2 regions of the Clostridium sp. AF15-41 genome follow, and region 2 is predicted to be linked to the other one. Evidence: predicted binding sites of a transcription regulator. Region 2 holds the regulator's gene; the other holds the start of a gene.

Region 1 (11,000 bases), on a different contig from region 2:
CTGATAATCCGGTACAACGACAAATGCGCTCTTTTCATTCAGATCTACATCAACTGCAATAACCTCTGATGGACTTAATGCATTCTTGATGAAGATTGCCGGATTCTCATCCCAACAAATAATATCGATCTTCTCACCGTTCAGATCTTCTACTACGTTGTTAACACGGCTTCCATTTACACCTACACATGCACCTACCGGATCTACATTCTCATCATGAGAATAAACAGCGATCTTGGAACGGGAACCGGCCTCACGGCAGGAGCTCTTGATCTCTACTGTACCGTCTGCGATCTCGGTTACTTCCTTTTCAAATAAACGCTTTACCAGATCAGGATGTGTTCTGGATACTGTGATCTTAGGTCCTCTGGAGCCTTTCTTTACTTCTGTTACATATAATTTGATACGGTCACCTCTGTTATATACTTCGCCGGGAACCATCTCAGACTCTTTTAATATTGCTTCTGTCTTATCATCCAGACTGACATTGATGTTGTTTCCAACATATCTCTGAACGATACCTGTGATGATATCCTTCTCTTTTGTATAGAAGTGATCGTAGATCGCATCTCTTTCGCTCTCATTAATTGCCTGAACGATTACATTTCTTGCTCTCTGTGCTGCGATTCTTCCGAAATCCTTTGTTGTGATCTCGATGTTGATGATATCTCCGAGATCATATTTGGAATTCATCATCTTAGCTTTTTCCAGAGAAATCTGTGTCGCAGGTCTTTCAACCTCTTCTACAACCTCTTTCTTCGCATATACATGAAACTCACCGGTCTCACGATCCATAACAACATCGATATTCTCATCGGTATCAAAGTCCTTCTTGCAGGCCGCCTTTAAGGATCTTTCGATCGCATCCAGCAGAATATCCTTGCTGATGTTTTTCTCCTTTTCTAATTGATTTAATGCTTCGATAATTTCTGACACTTTTTTATCCTCCCGCTTCTTTTATTAATATACAAATGCAAGTCTTATCATCGATATATCTTTTCTTGCAATCTTCAGTTCTTTCTCATCTTCTGTCAAAATGGTAACTGTTTCTTCATCGTACGCTGTAAGTTCACCTTCAAAATCTTTACAGTTATCGATCTTGGTATATGTCTTGATCTCTACGATCTTGCCAATACTCCGTTTAAAGTCATTTTCCTTCTTTAATGGTCTTGTAAGCCCCGGAGAGCTGACCTCAAGAATATAGGCATCCTTAATGAAGTCATCTGCATCCAGCAGATCACTCATGGCTCTGTTCACGATCTCACAATCTCCGATCGTTATTCCACCTTCTTTATCTGCATAGATCCGCAGATAATAATCACTGCCTTCTTTTACATATTCCACATCAACCAATTCAAGGTTATTTGCTTCAATGATCGGCAGAACCATCTCTGTTGCTTTTGCTTCAATATCTGTTTTCTTCGTAGCAATACCACCTTTCTACAAAAACTAAGAGTGGGCCAAAACCCACTCTTAATAGTTACCATAATCTTACTAAAACAAGATTATAACACGTTATAAGGAAAATGCAAGTATTTTTTATCGCATACCCTTCGCTCTCAGCTCATCTTCCTTCGCATAACGATCCAGAATCTTATTTGCCTTTCGGTCATCGATCATATACTTATTGCTGATTGCCTGTTTGATGATCTCATCCAGTGCCATTTCCCTTAAATAAGCATCCTTGATATTAATGGACGCAATCTCTCGGTATGCTCCCATCTTTCTGGTCAAGGTTCCATACTCATAAGGAATCAGCTTCTCGATCATATTACGGATCTCCTTTGCTACATTTGAACTGTAGCCTCCTGTTGTGACCCCTATCACCAGGTCTTCACGCATAACAATTCCGGGGAACAGGAAGCTGCTGACATCCTTGTTATCTGCTACATTGACCGGAATATTATGTTCGTTACAATACTTTCCGATCTTAGCATTTACATCATCCCTCTTAGTCGCTGCAATTACCATATCTGCCGTATCAAGCGCATCTAATGTCATATTCGACTCATGTACACTGATTCCTGGTACTGTCTTGATCTCATCGCAGATCCTCGGTGCGATAACTGCGATCTTACAGTCAAACTTTATCAGAGAGTTAATCTTTCGAAGTGCGGTCTTTCCTCCGCCAAGTACGATTACTTTTTTGTTTTCCAGATTGATAAACATTGGAAAATATGCCATAGTGAAACCTCCTGTCGCTTCTTTTCTTTTATATTACTTTTCAATAAATTCTTTTTTCATATACCTCATCATTATATACCATGCATAACACTTGTTTCTGTCGTTTAAATCTTCTAAACGATCATTACACCACGCATAACATACATTCTTTCCTGCTTCTGCATTGATAAAGTATTATTGGCATGAAATATGATTTTGTCTCATATAATAAACAGATTATAATTCAGGATTACTAAAATGGCAAATGGAAACAATAACGGAACATTAAAAATCAGGATCATCTCGGAACAGACTGCATATCCGGTAACCGGTGCGGTCGTTTCTGTCGCATCAACCGGAACTCCGGATGAAGTTATAGAGGAACGGCAAACAGACAGCGACGGTATCATCGATGGCATCACCCTTGAAACTCCTCCACTGGAATACAGCATGGAACCATCTGACAACCAGCCATATTCCGAATACAATCTGAAAATCAATGCACCCGGATTTGAACCACGTATCATCTCCGGTGTACAGATGTTTACCGACGAAAAGGGCATTCAGTCAGTTAAGCTGCGTGTTTCTGATACTGACCAATCGAGCTATAACCCAACGGTGATCGGTGCTCATACCCTCTGGGAAGAATATCCGCCAAAGATTGCTGAGGATGAGATTAAAACAGTTGCAGAGACAGGCGAGATCGTCTTAAGCCGTGTCGTGATTCCGGAAACCATCGTGGTACATGATGGAGCTCCTTCCGACCCAACTGCAATCGACTACTATGTACCTTACAAAGACTACATAAAGAATGTTGCATCAAATGAAATCTACTCCACATGGCCGGATGCTTCCCTTCGAGCCAACATCCTTGCAATTATGTCCTTCACCTTAAACCGTGTCTATACAGAATGGTATCGTGGAAAGGGATACGATTTTACGATCACATCTTCAACCGCTTACGATCAGAAATGGATCTATAACAAGACAATATATAAAAATATCTCCCGTATCGTTGATGAACAATTTGCCAATTATCTATCAAGGCCGGGTGTCACCCAACCGATCTTTACACAATACTGTGACGGGAAACGGGTCACCTGTCCAAACTGGATGACCCAATGGGGTTCCAAGTATCTTGCCGATCAGGGACTGTCTGCGATAGAGATCTTACGCTACTACTATGGCGATTCCATTTATATCAACTCTGCCGAAACCATTGCCGGTATTCCATCCTCTTATCCGGGATATGATCTGTCAATTGGCGCAACCGGTGACAAGGTTCGTCAGCTTCAGGAGCAGTTAAATCGTATCGCACAGAATTATCCATCCATACCAACTGTTGCCGCCGATGGCATCTATGGACCTGCCACTGCCGATGCCGTCAGACGCTTTCAACAGATCTTCGACCTGCCCGTTACCGGCATCACCGACTACTCCACCTGGTACAAAGTCTCCCAAATCTACGTTGGCGTCACCAAGATAGCCGAGAATACCTGATTTTCTGACGACAGAGACCCCTGCCATACCCTTTATTACGCAGAACACTTGCGTTCTATTTTTCACGTAACGGTACTAACCTCCTCACCTTCGGTGACTCGTTAAGGACCGACGTGAAAAAAGGTCTGCTCCATAAAGGTATGCAGTGGACTCTGTCTGTCTATAATAAGATATATTCTTCTTCGATACTTGATTCCACAGACAGATCAAAAATGCGTTGTTGCTTTTATATCATGGTATCTTGCTTTCATATCGTAAAAGATCGTATCTGGTTGTTCAGCAATCACTTTACCTTATAATTTAAAATGAGAACTGATATTACTATTATGAAGCAAGCCTGCCTGAGCGTTGGTACTTAGGCTGCGTCTTTTGCAGCCTTATGTACCACTACGTCGAAGGTAGAGCGAAAGCGTCTTGCGGAATAATATGTAATATCAGCTCTCATTTAATCATCAAAGCATACCTCTTGCTGAACAACCAAATACGATCTTACATTACCGATCAAAGCAAACTACTATCGTATAAAGCAGCAACGTACTTTTGATCGTCCTCGTTAATATGTATCGTGGTCGTCGTAATCGTCGAATTCATCGCGTTCATGATCCATGAACTCACGGCTGGAAACCTTCTTTTTGGTACGTTCATCTTCTACCATATTTGATAACATTTCCTTGACCTCTCTGGACTTCTTGATGTTCTTGATCTCGAAATCTCCCATTGTCTTATCTGCGGAACAGCATTTGATCGTTCCAAGTCCGCACATTCTCTGCCATAATTTACGTTCCAATGAAACATCCATGATGCGATAAAGTCGTACTTCATCTTCTTTCACACTGAAGAACCCCGTACTGATAAATAACCGATCCTCTGATAAGCTGTACTTTGTAAATGTCCATGGTAATCCGAAAAATATACGTTTGCGATCCTTCCATATAATCTCTGCCATTTCAAAACCTCCCATATTTTTATAAATCTGTAAAAATACTAACACACCTCCCGCTAAAGTTCAACAAATGGATTTTCTCATCCGGCTGTTTTCAGATTTCCGATTGCAACCTTTCCTCTTTTCCTGTAAACTAGAGGCAAGAATTTTATCGCAATCCGTTGTTTATTGCAGGGAGGTAAGAGCTGCATATGCTTAATATAGAAATTACTGAAACAAAAAACTTCGTTAAAAAGCTTTTGATGGAACCGGTCTTTGACACATTTTTGCTAGTGGAAGCCTATGTCCGTTCTGACGTTTCTTATACAATCGACGGCAGACTGAATCCATCTTTTTTTGATACGGAAGAACTGGAAGAAATGACCTCAAAGACTTATACGACATGGGGGGCTGTCAGACATCATATCTTCAATGTCATCAAGGGCAATAAACTCCCATTAAACTTCAAGATCGTGCTGATCTTATCAGACGCGAACATTAACCGGATCATTGAACAGAACCATCTGAATCTCACGACATCCGACATTGCAAATCTGTCTTTAAACATCTACTTTGACGGAGAAAAGATCTCACTTACAACGATGGCATCCATGAACATTTTCTCCATGGATAAAACACTTGCAAACATCTGGGATGCAAATGTATCTGCTTTTTTTAAACAGAATCAGATCTTTTAACCACCTGCTACAGCACTCATTTCTAAATAAACCATAAAATATTTATGAATTATTAGCACTCGACATATTTGAGTGCTAATTTTGTCTTGACTTCTATTTTTTTCTGATTTATGATACCTGTTAGTGATAACACAGAACAGATAGGGCAGATATTTCTCGCATTACACATATATAGATATTTGCGTATTCCGATTTGTTCTGACAACTGGAATAATATAGAATTTATATAAGGAGATGCATTTTTATGAAAAAAGGAAGTTTATCAATTAACAGCGAAAACATTTTCCCTGTCATCAAGAAATGGCTGTATTCCGACCATGATATCTTTGTCCGGGAATTAATCTCAAACGGCTGTGATGCTGTAACAAAATTAAAGAAATTATCTCTGATGGGCGAATTTGACGAACCGGACGAACCTTATCGTATCGATGTGATCGCAAGCCCGGACAACAAGACCTTACAGTTTATTGATAATGGTATCGGTATGACTGCTGAAGAAGTCGAAAAGTATATTAATCAGATTGCATTTTCCGGTGCTGCTGCTTTCCTTGAGCAGTACAAGGACAAGGCAACAGAGGAACAGATCATCGGTCATTTCGGACTCGGTTTCTACTCCGCATTTATGGTTGCCGATAAGGTAACGATCGAATCCCTTTCCTACAAACAGGACGCAGAACCTGTATATTGGGAATGTGAGAACGGAACGGACTTCTCCATGGATAAAGGCGACAAAGAAACCAGAGGTACTGTTATCACCCTGTATCTGAATGAAGACAGCTATGAATTTGCAAATGAATACCGTATCAAAGAAGTAATCGACAAATACTGCTCTTTCATGCCTGTAGAGATCTACTTTACAAATGCAGATGCCCCTGCAAAAGATGAAGAAGAAAAGGCAACCAAAGCTGAAGCATCAGAAGAAGCTACTGCTGAAACCGATGAAACAAAGGATGCTGCCGAAAAGAAAGAAAAAGAAGCACCAAAGCCTTTAAATACTACAACACCTCTCTGGACCAAGCATCCAAATGACTGTACAGACGATGAATACAAAGACTTCTATCATAAAGTATTCCATGATTACAAAGATCCATTGTTCTGGATCCACCTGAACATGGACTATCCATTTAACCTGAAAGGCATTCTGTACTTCCCGAAGATCAATACCCAGTACGATAATCTGGAAGGAACGATCAAGCTGTATAACAACCAGGTATTCGTAGCTGATAACATCAAAGAAGTTATCCCTGAATTCCTGATGCTGTTAAAAGGTACTATCGACTGTCCGGATCTTCCGCTGAACGTATCCAGAAGTGCTCTGCAGAATGATGGATTTGTTAAGAAGATCTCCGATTACATCACAAAGAAGGTTGCCGATAAATTATCCGGTATGTATAAGGTTCACAGAGAAGATTATGAGAAATACTGGGATGATATCAACCCATTTATCAAATTCGGCTGCTTAAAAGATGAGAAATTCTTAGAGAAGATGAAAGATTTCTGTATCTATAAGAATCTGGAAGGCAAATACCTGACTCTGCCGGAATATCTGGAAGCCGGAAAAGAAAAATACGAAAACAAAGTCTTCTATGTTACGGATGAAGTTGCTCAGTCACAGTACATTAACATGTTCAAAGAGGAAGGCATGGATGCCCTGATCATGACACAGACGATTGACAGCCCATTTATCACGCTTCTGGAACAGAAAAATGAAAATGTACATTTCTACAGAATCGATGCAGATCTGTCCGATAATTTTGTAGATGAATCATTATCCGAAGAAACAGCAAAGGATTATACCGACAAGCTGACCGAACTCTTCAAGAAAGCACTGGATGTCGAAAATATCACGATCAAGGTAGAAGCATTAAAGAATAAAGACTTATCTTCTATGCTGACCTTATCTGAAGAATCCAGACGTATGCAGGAAATGATGAAAATGTATGGTATGGCCGGTATGGGCATGGATCCTGCCATGTTCGGCGGCAAGGGTGAAACACTGGTATTAAATGCCAACAATAATCTGGTCAAATATGTCCTTGACAACCCGGATGGTGAGAACACTCCTACCATCTGCTGTCAGTTATATGACTTGGCAGTCCTTGCAAACCGTCCATTATCTGCCGATGCCATGACCAAGTTCGTCGCAAGAAGCAACGAGATCTTAAGCATTCTGGCCAAATAAAACCTTGTAATTAAAATATATAACACAGGGATTGCCCCTATACAGACCATAAGCCCCATTATAATATGACATTTAGTGAAGGTTTCGTCGTGAAATGCATATTGCCAGTAAATACGAGCGCTTGTCTGAGCCAACGTTTAGTTGGCGAGTTAGCGCAGGAGTATTTACGAATCAGGCATATGCATTGAACAGAAACCGTAACGAGTCATTGATAATGGGGCTTATGGTCTGTATAGGGGCAATTCCTGTGTTTTGTATAATTATATGAAAGTATTATTTGGCCAAAATCTCAATTCCGTGCTCGGTCATAAGAAGGGTGTATTCCCACTGGGCAGATGGCTTGCCATCATCTGTACGGATCGTCCAGCCATCATCAGCATCCTGCCATACGTCAGGCACACCAAGATTGATCATCGGCTCGATCGTAAATGTCATGCTTGGAGCAATCACATAATCCTTGCCCGGCTGTCCGATATGGCTGACATACGGATCTTCATGGATATCAAGTCCCACACCATGTCCGCCGATCTCACGGACAACAGAATAGCCTTGCTCTTTGGCAAATGTATTGATCGCATATCCGATATCACCGATCGTTGAATATGGCTTACACACTTCTACTCCAAGATCCAGTGCTTTCTTTGTATCCTCTACCAGCTTCTTCCAGACCGGATCAACATCTCCGATCATGAACATACGGGATGAATCACCAAAATATCCATTATATTTCGTTGTACAGTCAATGTTGACAATATCTCCATTTTTCAGGATTGTTTTCTCATCCGGTATACCATGACAGACAACATCGTTGATCGATATACAGACACTCTTCGGATATCCTTCATATCCAAGGCAGGCAGGTATTGCATTAATTGATTTCGTATATTCATAGATTCTTCGATCAAGCTCACCTGTAGATACTCCTTCTTTTACAAATGGAGTGATGAAATCAAGCACCTCTGTATTTACCTTGGATGCCACGCGGATTCCTTCGATCTGTTCCGGTGAACGCATCATTCTTCTCGTCGGGATCTTATATCCCTTTAGCTTCATTTCTTCCAGTTTGCTGTCGATGTTCAAATGGCAGGATTTGTATTTCTTTCCACTTCCGCACCAGCAGATATCATTTCTTCCTAGTTTCATTTTTCTACCAACCGTTTCTACTTTACGCCATAAATGTCATAATAAGCATCGATCGCAGCCTTTAACTTATCATCGATTATGACTTTTCCCTTATATTCTTTATTATATAAATGCTCTACAACCTCTGCCATTGTAACAATAGCAGTTGTCTGGATACCATATTCTTCCTGAATCTCTGTCAGTGCACTCTTTTTGCCCTGTCCACGCTCCATACGGTCAACAGAAACAACGAGTCCCATAACATCTACATCTCCCTGTGCCTTAATGATCGGCATAGTCTCCTGGATTGATGTTCCGGCTGTTGTTACATCTTCAATGATAACAACCTTATCACCATCTGAGATCGGGCTTCCGAGTAAGATCCCCTTATCTCCATGATCCTTGATCTCTTTTCTGTTTGAGCAATATTTGATGTCTTCATCATACATTTCTGCAATTGACATGGTAGTTGCTACTGAAAGCGGAATTCCCTTGTATGCAGGTCCAAACAATACATCAAAATCAAGACCAAACGCACTGTTGATTGCTTCCGCATAGAACTCACCCAGTCTCTTTAACTGTGCCCCTGTTCTGTAAAATCCGGTATTTACAAAGAAAGGTGTTTTTCTTCCACTCTTTGTTGTAAAATCTCCAAATTTTAATACATTACAATCGATCATAAATTCAATGAATTCCTGTTTGTACTGTTCCATTTTTCTTTCATTCCTCCTTGATTTCAGACCATTTATGCACCCTTTAGTTAGGCATTTCGAACTCATTTTAGCACAAATGGTTTCGAAACACAAATGGTTAATTTTTTCTGTTCCATTTTGTATCTAATTGTTGTACAATAGCCAAAGGTCTATATTTTTCGACATACCTTTAGAACAATTCCGTCCTATATTACCATATTTACGAAAAAATATATACATTAGAAAGGAAATTTTATCAATATGAAGAAAAAAACAGCACTTTTTCTCTGTCTGATCCTGCTTATTTCCACTATCGGAACAGGATGCAGCAGCCAAAAAGACGCCATCCGATTCGGTGCGGCGGATATCGGCGGTATCTATTATACCTTTGCAAATGCTTATGCCGGTCTGGTCAACAATGATGCCCCTGATTACAGCATTGAAGCAAAGAAGACTGCCGGATCTGCGGCAAATCTACGACTGCTTGCCGACGGTTACATTGATCTCTGTATTGCACAAAATGATATGATTGACGACGCAGTAAATGGAACAGGCACATTTGCGGGGAAATCGATCAGTGGATATTCCGCTATCGCCTCTCTGTATCCGGAAGCCTGCCAGATCATTGTAAAAAAAGATTCAAACATCAAGTCTCTCGATGACCTGACCGGAAAAACCATAAGCATCGGAGCATCCGATTCCGGTACGGAACGAAATGCAAAACAGATCCTTGAGGTTGCCGGTCTGAATAACGATCTGGTCAAAACCACAAACCTTGACTATATCGATGCTGCCGAAAGCCTGGTTTCCGGTGAAATTGATGCTTTCTTTGTTACAGCAGGCATTCAGACCACGGTCATTGAAGAGCTGACAAGAACCTGTGATATCCGTTTGATCGGACTTAACGACAGTTGTAAAAATAAGCTATTGTCTGCTTATTCGTATTACTCCGATTTTACCATTCCCGCAAATACCTATTCCGGTCAGACCGAGGATGTATCAACGGTCTGTGTGCAGGCTGTCATGCTTGCAGATAACGACTTATCGAAGGATACTGTAGAAGATCTTACGAGGCTGCTGTTTGAACATGCAAATGATCTGCAATATTCACTTTCAATCGATATGCAGTTAAATGAACAGACAGCAACAAAGGGCATCACGATCCCATTTCACAAAGGGTCTGCTGCTTACTACAAAGAAAAAGGGATTACCGTTGATGTACGATAATTTCTGAACATAAGAAAGGGTAATTATGAAAATTCAATTAGATATGTATCAGACACTTGCGATTGCCGTCCTTGTGTTGATGCTTGGAACATTTTTGAAAAAAAGAATCTTCTTTCTGGAAAAATTCTGTATACCTTCTCCTGTTATAGGCGGACTCTTATTTGCAATTTTCACCTGCATCTGTTACAGTACGGGATTGGCAGAATTTTCCTTTGATGATACCCTACGGGAAGTCTGTATGGTATTCTTCTTTACCTCTGTAGGTTTTCAGGCAAATCTGAAGGTCTTAAAGAGCGGTGGCAAATCACTGGCGGTCTTTCTGGGACTTGTTATTGCTCTGATCGTACTTCAAAACCTACTTGCTGTCGGCATGTCCAGGATCCTTGGACTTGACCCTCTGATCGGTATGTGTACCGGATCAATCCCAATGGTCGGCGGACACGGAACCGCAGGTGCCTTCGGTCCGGTTCTGGAAGACTTTGACATATCCGGTG
Region 2 (11,000 bases):
ACCTTTTTCCCGTTTTACTGCCAGATATTTACTATAGACTACATTTCATATTATTTCAAGGCTTAAACCTCTGTGAAATCTCCATCTACTACATCACCCTCTGAAAAGTCCGGTGTACCTGTACCTGTTCCTGCATTTGCTCCAGGACCATTCTGCTCATAAAGCTTAGCAAACAGATTCTGAGCACTTTCCATAAGCTTATCCTTAGCAGCCTTGATCTTATCCACATCAAGATCTGTCATATTCTCTGCATCCGTGCTTTCAATTGTTGACTTTAATGAGTCTAAGTCAGCCTGTACGGCAGACTTATCTGCATCTGAAAGCTTATCTCCGACTTCATTCAGTGCTTTTTCTGTCTGGAATGCAAGTGCATCTGCTTCATTTCTTGCTTCAATGCCTTCCTTACGTTTCTTATCCTGTGCTTCGTATTCTGCAGCTTCTTTTACTGCTCTCTCGATATCATCATCTGAAAGTGATGTACCGGAAGTAATTGTAATGTGCTGTTCTCTTCCTGTTCCGAGATCCTTAGCAGATACATTTACGATACCATTCGCATCGATATCGAATGATACTTCGATCTGAGGAACGCCTCTTCTTGCAGGAGCGATACCATCCAGTCTGAAACGTCCAAGACTCTTATTATCTTTTGCAAACTGTCTTTCACCCTGTACTACGTTGATATCAACGGCATCCTGATTATCCTGTGCTGTTGAGAAAATCTGGCTCTTCTTTGTAGGAATTGTAGTGTTTCTCTCGATCAGATGTGTTGCGATACCACCCATGGTTTCGATAGAAAGTGTAAGTGGTGTAACATCAAGAAGAAGGATCTCACCGGCACCGGCATCACCTGCAAGCTTACCGCCCTGGATAGATGCACCGATTGCAACACACTCATCAGGGTTGATACCCTTGAACGGCTCTTTACCTGTTAATCTCTTAACTTCTTCCTGTACAGCGATGATACGTGTAGAACCACCGACTAATAATACCTTATCAAGATCTGCTGCAGTAAGTCCTGCATCTTCCAGTGCTGTCTGAACAGGTACCTTTGTTCTGTCAACCAGATCTGCTGTTAACTCATCAAATTTTGCTCTTGTCAGGTTCATATCAAAATGCTTTGGACCATCCTGGTTTGCTGTGATGAAAGGAAGATTGATATTTGTTGTCATAGCAGATGAAAGCTCTTTCTTTGCCTTCTCTGCTGCTTCCTTCAATCTCTGCATAGCCATCTTATCGCCGGAAAGGTCGATACCCTCTGCCTTCTTGAATTCATCTAACATATACTGTGTAACAGCATTATCAAAGTCATCACCACCAAGCTTATTATCACCGGCTGTTGCCAATACTTCAATAACGCCTTCACCGATCTCAATGATAGATACATCGAATGTACCACCACCTAAATCGTATACCATGATCTTCTGTTCCTGTTCATTATCAAGACCATAGGAAAGAGCTGCTGCTGTAGGCTCGTTGATGATACGCTTTACATCAAGTCCTGCAATCTTACCGGCATCCTTTGTTGCCTGTCTCTGTGCATCTGAGAAATAAGCAGGTACTGTGATAACGGCCTCTGTAACCTTCTCACCGAGATATCCTTCTGCATCGGATTTCAGTTTCTGAAGAATCATAGCTGAAATCTCTTCCGGTGAATACTTCTTGCCATCGATCTCTACTCTGTAATCTGTACCCATATGACGCTTGATGGATGAAATTGTCTTATCTGCATTTGTAACTGCCTGACGTTTTGCAGGCTCACCGACTACTCTCTCACCTGTCTTTAAGAAACCTACTACAGATGGTGTAGTTCTCATACCTTCTGTATTCGCAATAACAACAGGCTTACCACCTTCCATTACTGCTACACATGAATTTGTTGTACCTAAGTCAATACCAATTATCTTACCCATGATTATATTCCTCCTAAATAAAATTCTGTTTTCTTAATTTAATAAAATTTATATGCTATAGTCATTTGACTATTAGTTTGCAACCTTTACCATGCTGAATCGTAATACCTGATCCTTATACATGTAACCACGCTGCATCTCTTCGACGATCACGTTCTCTCCGTAATTCTCATCCTCTACATGCATTACTGCATTGTGGAACGCCGGATCAAACTGTTCACCCTCGCAGTTCATCGGGGTAACGCCGATGGATTCCAGTGAAGTCATAAGTGATTTGTAGATTTTATCAACTCCTGCTTCAAATGGTCTGTCTTTATCCTCTTCCGGAATTGCTGCAATCGCTCTTTCAAAGTTGTCAACTACCGGAAGTAATTTTCCAAGAACATCCTTCGCTCCGAAATCATACATTTTGGATGACTCCTTTTCATTTCTCTGACGGATATTCTCGCACTCTGCAAGAAGACGTTTATATTTGTCTTCTGCATCCTGACAGCGCTCTTTCAGTTTATCATTTTCTTCTCTTAAAGCCTTACTGCCGCGTCTGTTCTCTTTTGCAACCGGCTTCGGTTTTGCTGCTTCCGCCTGCTCTTCAGGGACATCCACGGTTTCTGTAACATTCACATCTGTAGTTGTTGTTTCTGCAGTATCTGTTGACTCTGCTGTAACTTCATCTACAATTGTTTCTGCTGCCTTTTCATCTGTCTTTACTTTCTTAGTATCTTTCTTGGTGTCTGCCATTATCGGACCCCCTATTCGTTATTATTAAATATATCATCCAATTCATCGGTCAGATTTTTTAACATCGTAACGACTTTCTTATAGTCCATACGTTTCGGACCGATGATACCTATAGTTCCTTTTGCGCCTTCCGGCATCTTATAAGTTGCCGTTACAAGGGAGCAATCTTTCAGATCCTCACTGGAATTCTCATCGCCGATTCGGATCTCTATATCAGAGTTATCTTTATTGATAACTTCTTCTACATATTTTACAAATTCCTCTTTGTCTTCTATATCTTCAAAAGTTCCAAGCAGTTTTTCTGCTGTTGCCGAATCCATCAATTCAGGATACTTTAACATGTTGGTCGCTCCGCTTGTATAAACCTTCAGGTCATCCGCTTCATGAATAGCTTCCATGATTCCCTGAAAGATGGTTTCTAAGATATCCGCATATTCACCTGCCTGCATCTTCATCGTCTGTATCAGTTCCAGATTAATATCTTCTAATGCAGCTCCCTGAAGGAACGTGTTTAATAAAATATTGAATTTTAAAATCTCGTCATTCTTCAGATCGTACGTGGTATCGATCAGCTTATTCTTTACGATATTTCCATCCACCATGATCACCGCAAGAAGCTTTGACTCAGCAACCTTGGAAAGCTGTATAAACTTCACGGTATTATTATACTGAGGTGTGGTAACCAGTGTGGCATAATTCGTATTTGCCGCTAATACCCGGGCAACCTGCTTCAGCATCTTCTCCATTTTATCAACTCGTTCAAGAAGATTTCCCTTCTCTGTCTCAGCCTCTATCTTCTCATTCATAAGGCTGTCAACATAGAACCGATATCCTTTGTCCGTTGGAATTCTTCCTGCAGATGTATGCGGCTGACATATATAACCCATGTCCTCCAGATCAGACATCTCATTCCTGATCGTCGCCGAACTTAAGTTCAAATCTGTATACTTTGAAATCGTCCGCGATCCTACAGGTTCTCCGGTCTCTAAATAATTGGAAACGATAGCTTTCAGAATTTTGACTTTTCTTTCGTCAAGTTCCATCTGCTCATCCCTTTCATTTTGTTAGCACTCAAATACTCCGAGTGCTAACCACTAAAATTAATCTAACACCCACTACCTTGTTTGTCAACATTTATTTTGAAAAAAATCAAGAAAATTTATAATTTTTGAGCTTTGAAAAAATGAATGCCGAGTCCTGTAGAAATCACGGCATATAAAAGACTGATGATAATCGCAGCTACCGCATCTGTTCCGTTAAATGTAAGGTCACTTGTCATACCGAGAAGCTGCACGATCCAGATGTTATCCGACCACGCCGGCAGATTAAACAGATCCACAAGGACACGAACTCCGGGTGTAAATAACAGCACCAAAAGAACCGCGGCAGTCATAGACAAAACCGAATGTCTGATCAGTGAAACCAACATAAATGCAAACATTGCACAGGCTCCGATCATTATAAACTGCAGCACTATCGCAAGCATTGTTTTTCCAATCCGGGAAGCTTCTGAAGCTTCAGGGACATTTCTAAAAAACAAAGCAGCCGCAATCCCTGAAATCAGAATATATTCCAGTAAGATCCCCCATACATAAGTAACTGCCGCCAGCACTCTGGCAATATAACAGGCCGCTCTGCTTTTACTTCTCTGCAGCTCGCAACGTATGGTATTCTGTTCGTAGTCTTCGGATATATGAAGGATAACCGGAAACATCATAAAAAGGACCAGAAGCTCCGAAGCAGAAAAAGCCGATGCAATATAAGCGATTCCGTCCATCTGACCTTTGATCGCTGTAATCGTCTGTTCTGAAAAGCCTGCTGCCGCCAGGAAGTCGCTGCTTACCCCTGCACTTACATAATGAAGAAAAGCTGCTACAAGAATCGCAAACGGAATCACCAGAATCATGATCATTCTGCCATAAAAGCTTTTGCCATATCGAAATACTTCTGCTCTGTAAACATTCATACTGTTGCCTACGCTCCCTCTAAATAAGAAATAACCGGATTTATTTCCTGTTTTTAATATACCCGTGAGTGGTTTTTTATATTACAGGTAAATAATCCGGTCACAAACCTGTTCCAGATCTCCGGGTATGTGGCTGGTAAGAATAACCGCCATTCCTTGTTTTCTTCGTTTCTCCAGATAAGATAAAAACGATGCTCTCGTAAACGGATCAAGCCCGTTCAACGGTTCATCAAGCAATGCCAGCCTTGTCTCTTTATGGATCGCAAGACAAAGCGCAAGCTTCTGTTTATTGCCAAGTGACAGCTTAGATGCTTTGATCCGGTCAAATTCATGGATACCCAAAAGATCGATCAAAGCTTCATCCGTAAGCTGCTTATCTCCGTTCATATGCTCCATCATTTTTATATTATCACGCACGGAAAGGTCTGAAAAAAAAGAGGGTCTGTCGATCACACATGCCATATCTCTGCCGGATATATCTGTTACATTTATCTGTCCTGAGCAACTGCCCTTTTTCCGGGGAATAAAGCTCGCCAACATACGAAGTAACGTGCTCTTTCCACTTCCATTTTGTCCCGCCAGTCCGACAATCTCGCCTTTACGCAGTACAAATGTCAGATTCTTCTCCCACAACGGCTGTTCTGTTCCAGGATAGGTATAATTCAGTTCATTTATTTCTATAATAACAGCGGTCTGCTGCTCATTCGTCTCTTTTATCATATCCGAACCTGTCCCCGACTATCATTTCATTTATCTTTATCCTGTAAAAAATCTACAAGAATCCTGTTACTTACATCGATTCCCTTTCTGGTAAAACATACCATCCCCTTTTCATCTTTCATATGTCCGCTTGCCACATACCCTCTTATAATATCCCCATAAACATCATATAAGGAATGGCCGAATCGTTCATAGAAATCCGCCGCACTGATCCCTCTGGTCATTCTAAGCCCAAAGATCACATATTCTTCCATCAATGTATCAACATCTACAGTTTCATCAATATGTCTGATCGAAAGCAGCTCCGGTATCCGGTACGTTTCATCGATCGAGCGTTTTTCAAATACTTCCTCCATCGTATCGACATACTGTTTTATATCTGACGTATTCGAATATCTTCTTCCATTAAAAAAGGAAGCCGCACCTATACCGATCCCGATATATTCATCCATCGTCCAGTATACGATATTATGTCTGCATTCATATCCGGGCTTTGCATAATTTGAGATCTCATACCTTTTATATCCTGACATCTCGAGTACCTTTCCGGTTGCTTCATACATTTCACGGTCTGTTTCCTCATCCGGAAGCTTTGAAAGGAGTTTCTGATTCCCCGCAAGCGGTGTTCCATCTTCCACGATCAGGCTATATGAAGAGATATGCTCCGGTCTGCACTTCAATACACGCTCTAGTGTATCCAGGTAGGAATGAAGCGTCTGCCCCGGAATCGCAGAGATCAGGTCGACATTGATATTTCTGAAGCCTGCGTCACGTGCTGTCTGATAGGATGTCAGAAACTGTTCATATGTATGTATCCTGCCAAGCATGGCAAGCTCATCATTGTGTGCGGACTGCAGTCCGATACTCATACGATTGATCCCGGCCGCCAGATATTCCGCTGCTTTGATCGCAGTCAGGGTACCCGGATTCACCTCAATCGTAATCTCGGCTTCTTCGTCCACTTTAAAAATGCTTCTAAGGGTCGCCAATATATTCATGATCTCGCCCGGTAAAAGTATAGACGGAGTTCCTCCGCCTATAAATATCGTTTTTACAATATAGTCCTTTGATATGCTTTTATAGCTTAATAACTCTCTGCAAATGCTCTGGACATATGCCTTTCTGACCGCACCGCTCCGGTTGATCTGCGGGTCATCCGCACCAAAAGACAGGAAATCACAATATACACACTTCTTAACACAAAACGGAATATGTATATAAATGCTCAGTTTTTTTCTCATGTGTTTTTCCTGCCTTCTCGTTTTTTCTGTAAGCTGCTTTCTGCTTATATCAGGATCATTTTTGATTTATTTCATTCTAAATGTCCTGATTCAACCTGCAATTTTTTTATATTTATTCCTCATCAAGTTTTAATACGCTCATAAACGCCTGCTGCGGAATCTCTACATTTCCGATCTGACGCATACGTTTCTTACCTTCCTTCTGTTTCTCCAGAAGCTTCTTCTTACGGGAGATATCTCCACCGTAACATTTTGCAAGGACATCCTTTCTGACTGCTCTTACCGTCTCTCTGGCAATGACCTTGTTGCCGATCGCTGCCTGAATCGGAATCTCAAATAAATGTCTTGGGATCTCCTGCTTTAACTTCTCGCACATCTTTCTTCCGCGTTCGTAAGCAGTATCCTGATGAAGAATGAAGGACAACGCATCGACCTCTTCTTTATTGATCAGGATATCAAGTTTTACAAGCTCGCTCCGCACATAGCCCTTCATCTCATAGTCAAAGGACGCATAACCTCTGGATCTTGATTTTAATGCATCAAAGAAATCATAGATGATCTCATTTAACGGAAGGTCATACCGAAGCAGCGCTCTGGTTTCTTCCATATATTCCATTCCCTGATATACGCCACGGCGTTCCTGACAGAGCTGCATGATCGCACCTACATATTCTGTAGTGACCATGATCTCCGCGGATACAAACGGCTCTTCCATATATTCGATATTCGACGGATCCGGCAGATTGGACGGATTCGTCAGTTCGATCATCTTGCCATCCGTTGTATGCACACGGTAAACAACGCCCGGCGCAGTCGTAACAAGATCCAGATTGAACTCGCGCTCCAACCGCTCCTGTATGATCTCCAGATGCAGAAGTCCAAGGAAACCGCAACGGAAACCGAAACCAAGTGCGATCGATGTCTCCGGCTCAAAGCTTAAGGACGCATCATTTAACTGAAGCTTCTCCAATGCATCGCGAAGATCCGGGTATTTGGCTCCATCTGCCGGATAAAGTCCGCAGTAGACCATAGGCTGTGCCTTCTTATATCCCGGAAGCGCCTCTGCGCATGGATTGTCGTTATCTGTAACGGTATCACCGACTGTAGTATCTCTGACATTCTTTAAGCTGGCAGTGATATAGCCTACCATTCCTGCCGATAATTCATCACATGGAACGAATCTGCCAGCCCCGAAGATTCCTACTTCTACTACCTCTGCAACAGCTCCGGTTGCCATCATACGGATAGACGTCCCACGTTTTACCACACCGTCGAATAAGCGGCAGAATATGATAACACCTTTATATGAATCGTAAATACTGTCAAATATAAGTGCCTGAAGCGGTTTTTCCGGATCTCCTGCTGGTGCCGGGATCTTCGTAACGATCTGCTCTAAGACCTGATCGATATTGATACCATTCTTTGCCGAAATTCTCGGAGCATCCTGCGCTTCGATTCCGATCACATCTTCAATCTCATTTACCACACGCTCCGGTTCGGCCGAAGGAAGATCGATCTTATTGATAACCGGCATAACATCCAGATCGTGATCGATCGCAAGATATACATTTGCAAGTGTCTGTGCCTCGATTCCCTGTGCTGCATCCACAACCAGGATTGCACCCTCGCAGGCAGCCAGACTTCTTGATACTTCATAATTAAAATCAACATGCCCCGGGGTATCGATCAGATTGAAGATATATTCTTCTCCATCCTGTGCTTTATAGATCGTACGAACGCACTGTGCCTTGATCGTGATTCCACGTTCCCGCTCCAGATCCATATTATCAAGCACCTGATTCTGCATCTCACGTTCAGTCAATAAGCCAGTCTTTTCTATAATTCTGTCCGCAAGTGTCGATTTCCCATGATCGATATGCGCTATAATGCAAAAGTTTCGTATCTTTGACTGATCTATATGAGCCATCCTGTTTTCCTCCGGTATCTGAATTTCTTTTCTCTTTTTATTTTAAGCATGCATTTCTGCAGGCAAATAATTTCGTGTTCATTATCATAACACAATCTCACTTTCCGCTCAATACTTTGTAAAGAATTGCAGACAGCGGTTCCATGGCATTTTTTGCCTCTTCTACCGTATTCGTCTGGCTGCCGACCTCTACTAATAACGACCGGGGCTTCAGATCCAGATTATATCGATATCCCTTAACAAATATCTTTCTTACAAAGGACTCATAATTTGCCTGTGCCGTCAGATACATCTGCAGACTGAAGGCAAGATTTTCTGTTTTGTATGGATTTGCCAGATATGATATGTCTCCGTTCTTATTTAATCGGCTCACTCCGTTTAAAAACATAATCTGCGCAGCCTTTTTTCCCCCGATCTCCGTGATCAGATATGTATCCTCGGCTACACCATCTCTGTGAATATCGATCACGACATCAATAGACGGGTATTCCGTAAGAATCTTCTGAACTCCCTCTCTTGCATAATCATATGCCGCGCTTCGATCCAGCTCCCCACCGGTCATATCGTAGGCTGTCGTATCGTGATAGACTGCCACCCCGTAATTCTCTTCGAGAAGCTGCGTCAGGTAATCACCAACGCCGATCACGGTATCCTCAACCTTGCCCGGCTCGGAATCTTTAAAGCTCTCCGTTCCGTGTGTATGATAGATCAGCACCTTATAGTTCTTATCCTCTGTATCGATCGTCAGATCCATAGAGGCAAGATCCTGCCCGTTTAATTCTTCCCTGGATACATTTGTCGTACTGTCGATCACATAGAAGTGATTTTTTATATAATCATAATCAGCAAGCTTTTCCTGCATATAACTGCGACATCCTGCCATCGCAGCTATCGATGCTGTCGCTTCTCTGTTCTCCCGCATGACATTTTTCGATAGATCCTTCCGAATATCCGTCTCTGCAATATCCGTCTCCTGTTCTGATGCACAGGACACAAATGCACCTGCAAGGCAATATTCCTGCAAACAATCTTCTAAAAAACAGGATGCTTCTTCATGTTGCTTTCCCTCCTGCTGTATATTCGGCTTCTGATCCGACGATATCGTTCCTGTCAGAAGCTGTCGCAGCATATCCGTCTTTGTCTCATTATCACATTTTGCAAACCATATTGCAAAAAAGGCTATGACCAGAAAAAAACAATAACGCATTCTTCTTTTTTCGCATCTTGTCTGACAGTTTCTCATTCTGGATAAACTCATTACTTTTTATTATTTATCAGTATATGAGTCCTTCCTGAAAATAATACCATTTATTGCTTCGGATATTGTGAAGCTGATTCGTCTTACCAGTTCATCAATATTTTTTGGAGTAACAAACATATCCGCAAGCTCCGGTTCTACCAGATGATATGCGATCTGATATCTCTGCTGCTCGGACAATTCTTTCACCAGCTTCTTCCCATGTATCTGATCAAATGCATCGGCGATCTCATCAAGAGAATCATCAATGATAGACGGAACCGATATAACTGTCGGAACTCCAAGTGCGATGACCTTTGTTTTTATATTATCTGAGTTGATCTCCATCCGGTTATTTCCGACGCCGGAGCCCGGACTGATCCCGGTATCCGTAAGCTGCACAGTCTTGTTCAACCGCTTACTGCTTCTGGCCGCAAGAGCATCAATTACAAGAACCGCATCTACCTTGATATTCCCACAGATTCCTTTTATGATCTCCACCGTTTCAATTCCTGTCTGTGCCATAACGCCCGGACAGATCGCCGATATATCATATTCCTGTCTGCCCGATACAGGGATCTTCTCGATTCCCAGATGTCTGGTTATAAAAAGATGATCAACAACCAGCGGACCGAGTGAATCCGGTGTCACCTCACGGTTTCCGAGACCTACGACCAGAACGGAGCTTGCATCTCCCAGTAATTTTTTAAGATTATTTGATAGTTCACGGCACAACGGCTCATGGATCGTTTCATCAAATTCCCGGATCTCCGGACATTCGATCGTAATATAAGTTCCAAGAGGCTTGCCAAGTGTCTCTGCCCCTTTCTCATTTGTTACATTGATCGTCGTTGTCCTGATACCCTGCCGGTGGATCTTTGTCGCAATCTGTATTCCATCCAATTCTCCGCGATCTTTTATATCTTCTCGTAATTCTATCGCAAGGTCTGTCCGAATCGTTCGTTCCATAGCCGTTCCCCATTTCTGTCTATTCTCTCTCCGGCAGAAAATCGTAGTTTCAGCCGGTATGCTCTGGTATATAAAATGCCCCGAATGAATATTTCTATTCACCGGGGCAATGCCTGTTCCACATTATCTTACATAATCTTTTTAATTATCCGGTTTATTACCTCAGGATATCCACAGATCGTCATAACCGGTGGGTTCCATTTTACAAATGCCGTATCCTTAAAACAGGTAGATACACCAACCTCTATTCCTCCCTCCATCTCGGAAGAACGGACGATCCGTTTAAATTTGC

What was found. Region 2 encodes HrcA, which represses chaperone genes, less so after heat shock. Its sites were predicted from a motif close to TGTTAGCACTCNNNNNNNNNGAGTGCTAACA; they were not measured.
Region 1: htpG (molecular chaperone HtpG) is a predicted target of HrcA. The motif match lies at 5,334-5,364, and genes of this name have one in related genera.

The regions. Positions count from the first base shown of each region.
Region 1 covers NZ_QTMQ01000006.1:53,434-64,433, reverse strand. Annotated here, with positions in the region: gene nusA (transcription termination factor NusA) at 1-936, opposite strand, end outside; gene rimP (ribosome maturation factor RimP) at 961-1,431, opposite strand; gene DWW43_RS06120 (bifunctional precorrin-2 dehydrogenase/sirohydrochlorin ferrochelatase) at 1,540-2,184, opposite strand; gene DWW43_RS06115 (peptidoglycan-binding domain-containing protein) at 2,422-3,663, shown strand; gene DWW43_RS06110 (PH domain-containing protein) at 4,217-4,609, opposite strand; gene DWW43_RS06105 (DUF5721 family protein) at 4,798-5,283, shown strand; gene htpG (molecular chaperone HtpG) at 5,528-7,465, shown strand; gene DWW43_RS06095 (methionyl aminopeptidase) at 7,739-8,608, opposite strand; gene pyrE (orotate phosphoribosyltransferase) at 8,626-9,300, opposite strand; gene DWW43_RS06085 (TAXI family TRAP transporter solute-binding subunit) at 9,541-10,506, shown strand; gene gltS (sodium/glutamate symporter) at 10,532-11,000, shown strand, end outside.
Region 2 covers NZ_QTMQ01000003.1:151,945-162,944, forward strand. Annotated here, with positions in the region: gene dnaK (molecular chaperone DnaK) at 63-1,910, opposite strand; gene grpE (nucleotide exchange factor GrpE) at 1,983-2,648, opposite strand; gene hrcA (heat-inducible transcriptional repressor HrcA) at 2,660-3,691, opposite strand; gene DWW43_RS03375 (hypothetical protein) at 3,808-4,614, opposite strand; gene DWW43_RS03380 (ABC transporter ATP-binding protein) at 4,696-5,334, opposite strand; gene hemW (radical SAM family heme chaperone HemW) at 5,361-6,575, opposite strand; gene lepA (translation elongation factor 4) at 6,688-8,502, opposite strand; gene spoIIP (stage II sporulation protein P) at 8,600-9,745, opposite strand; gene gpr (GPR endopeptidase) at 9,770-10,708, opposite strand; gene DWW43_RS03405 (hypothetical protein) at 10,837-11,000, opposite strand, start outside.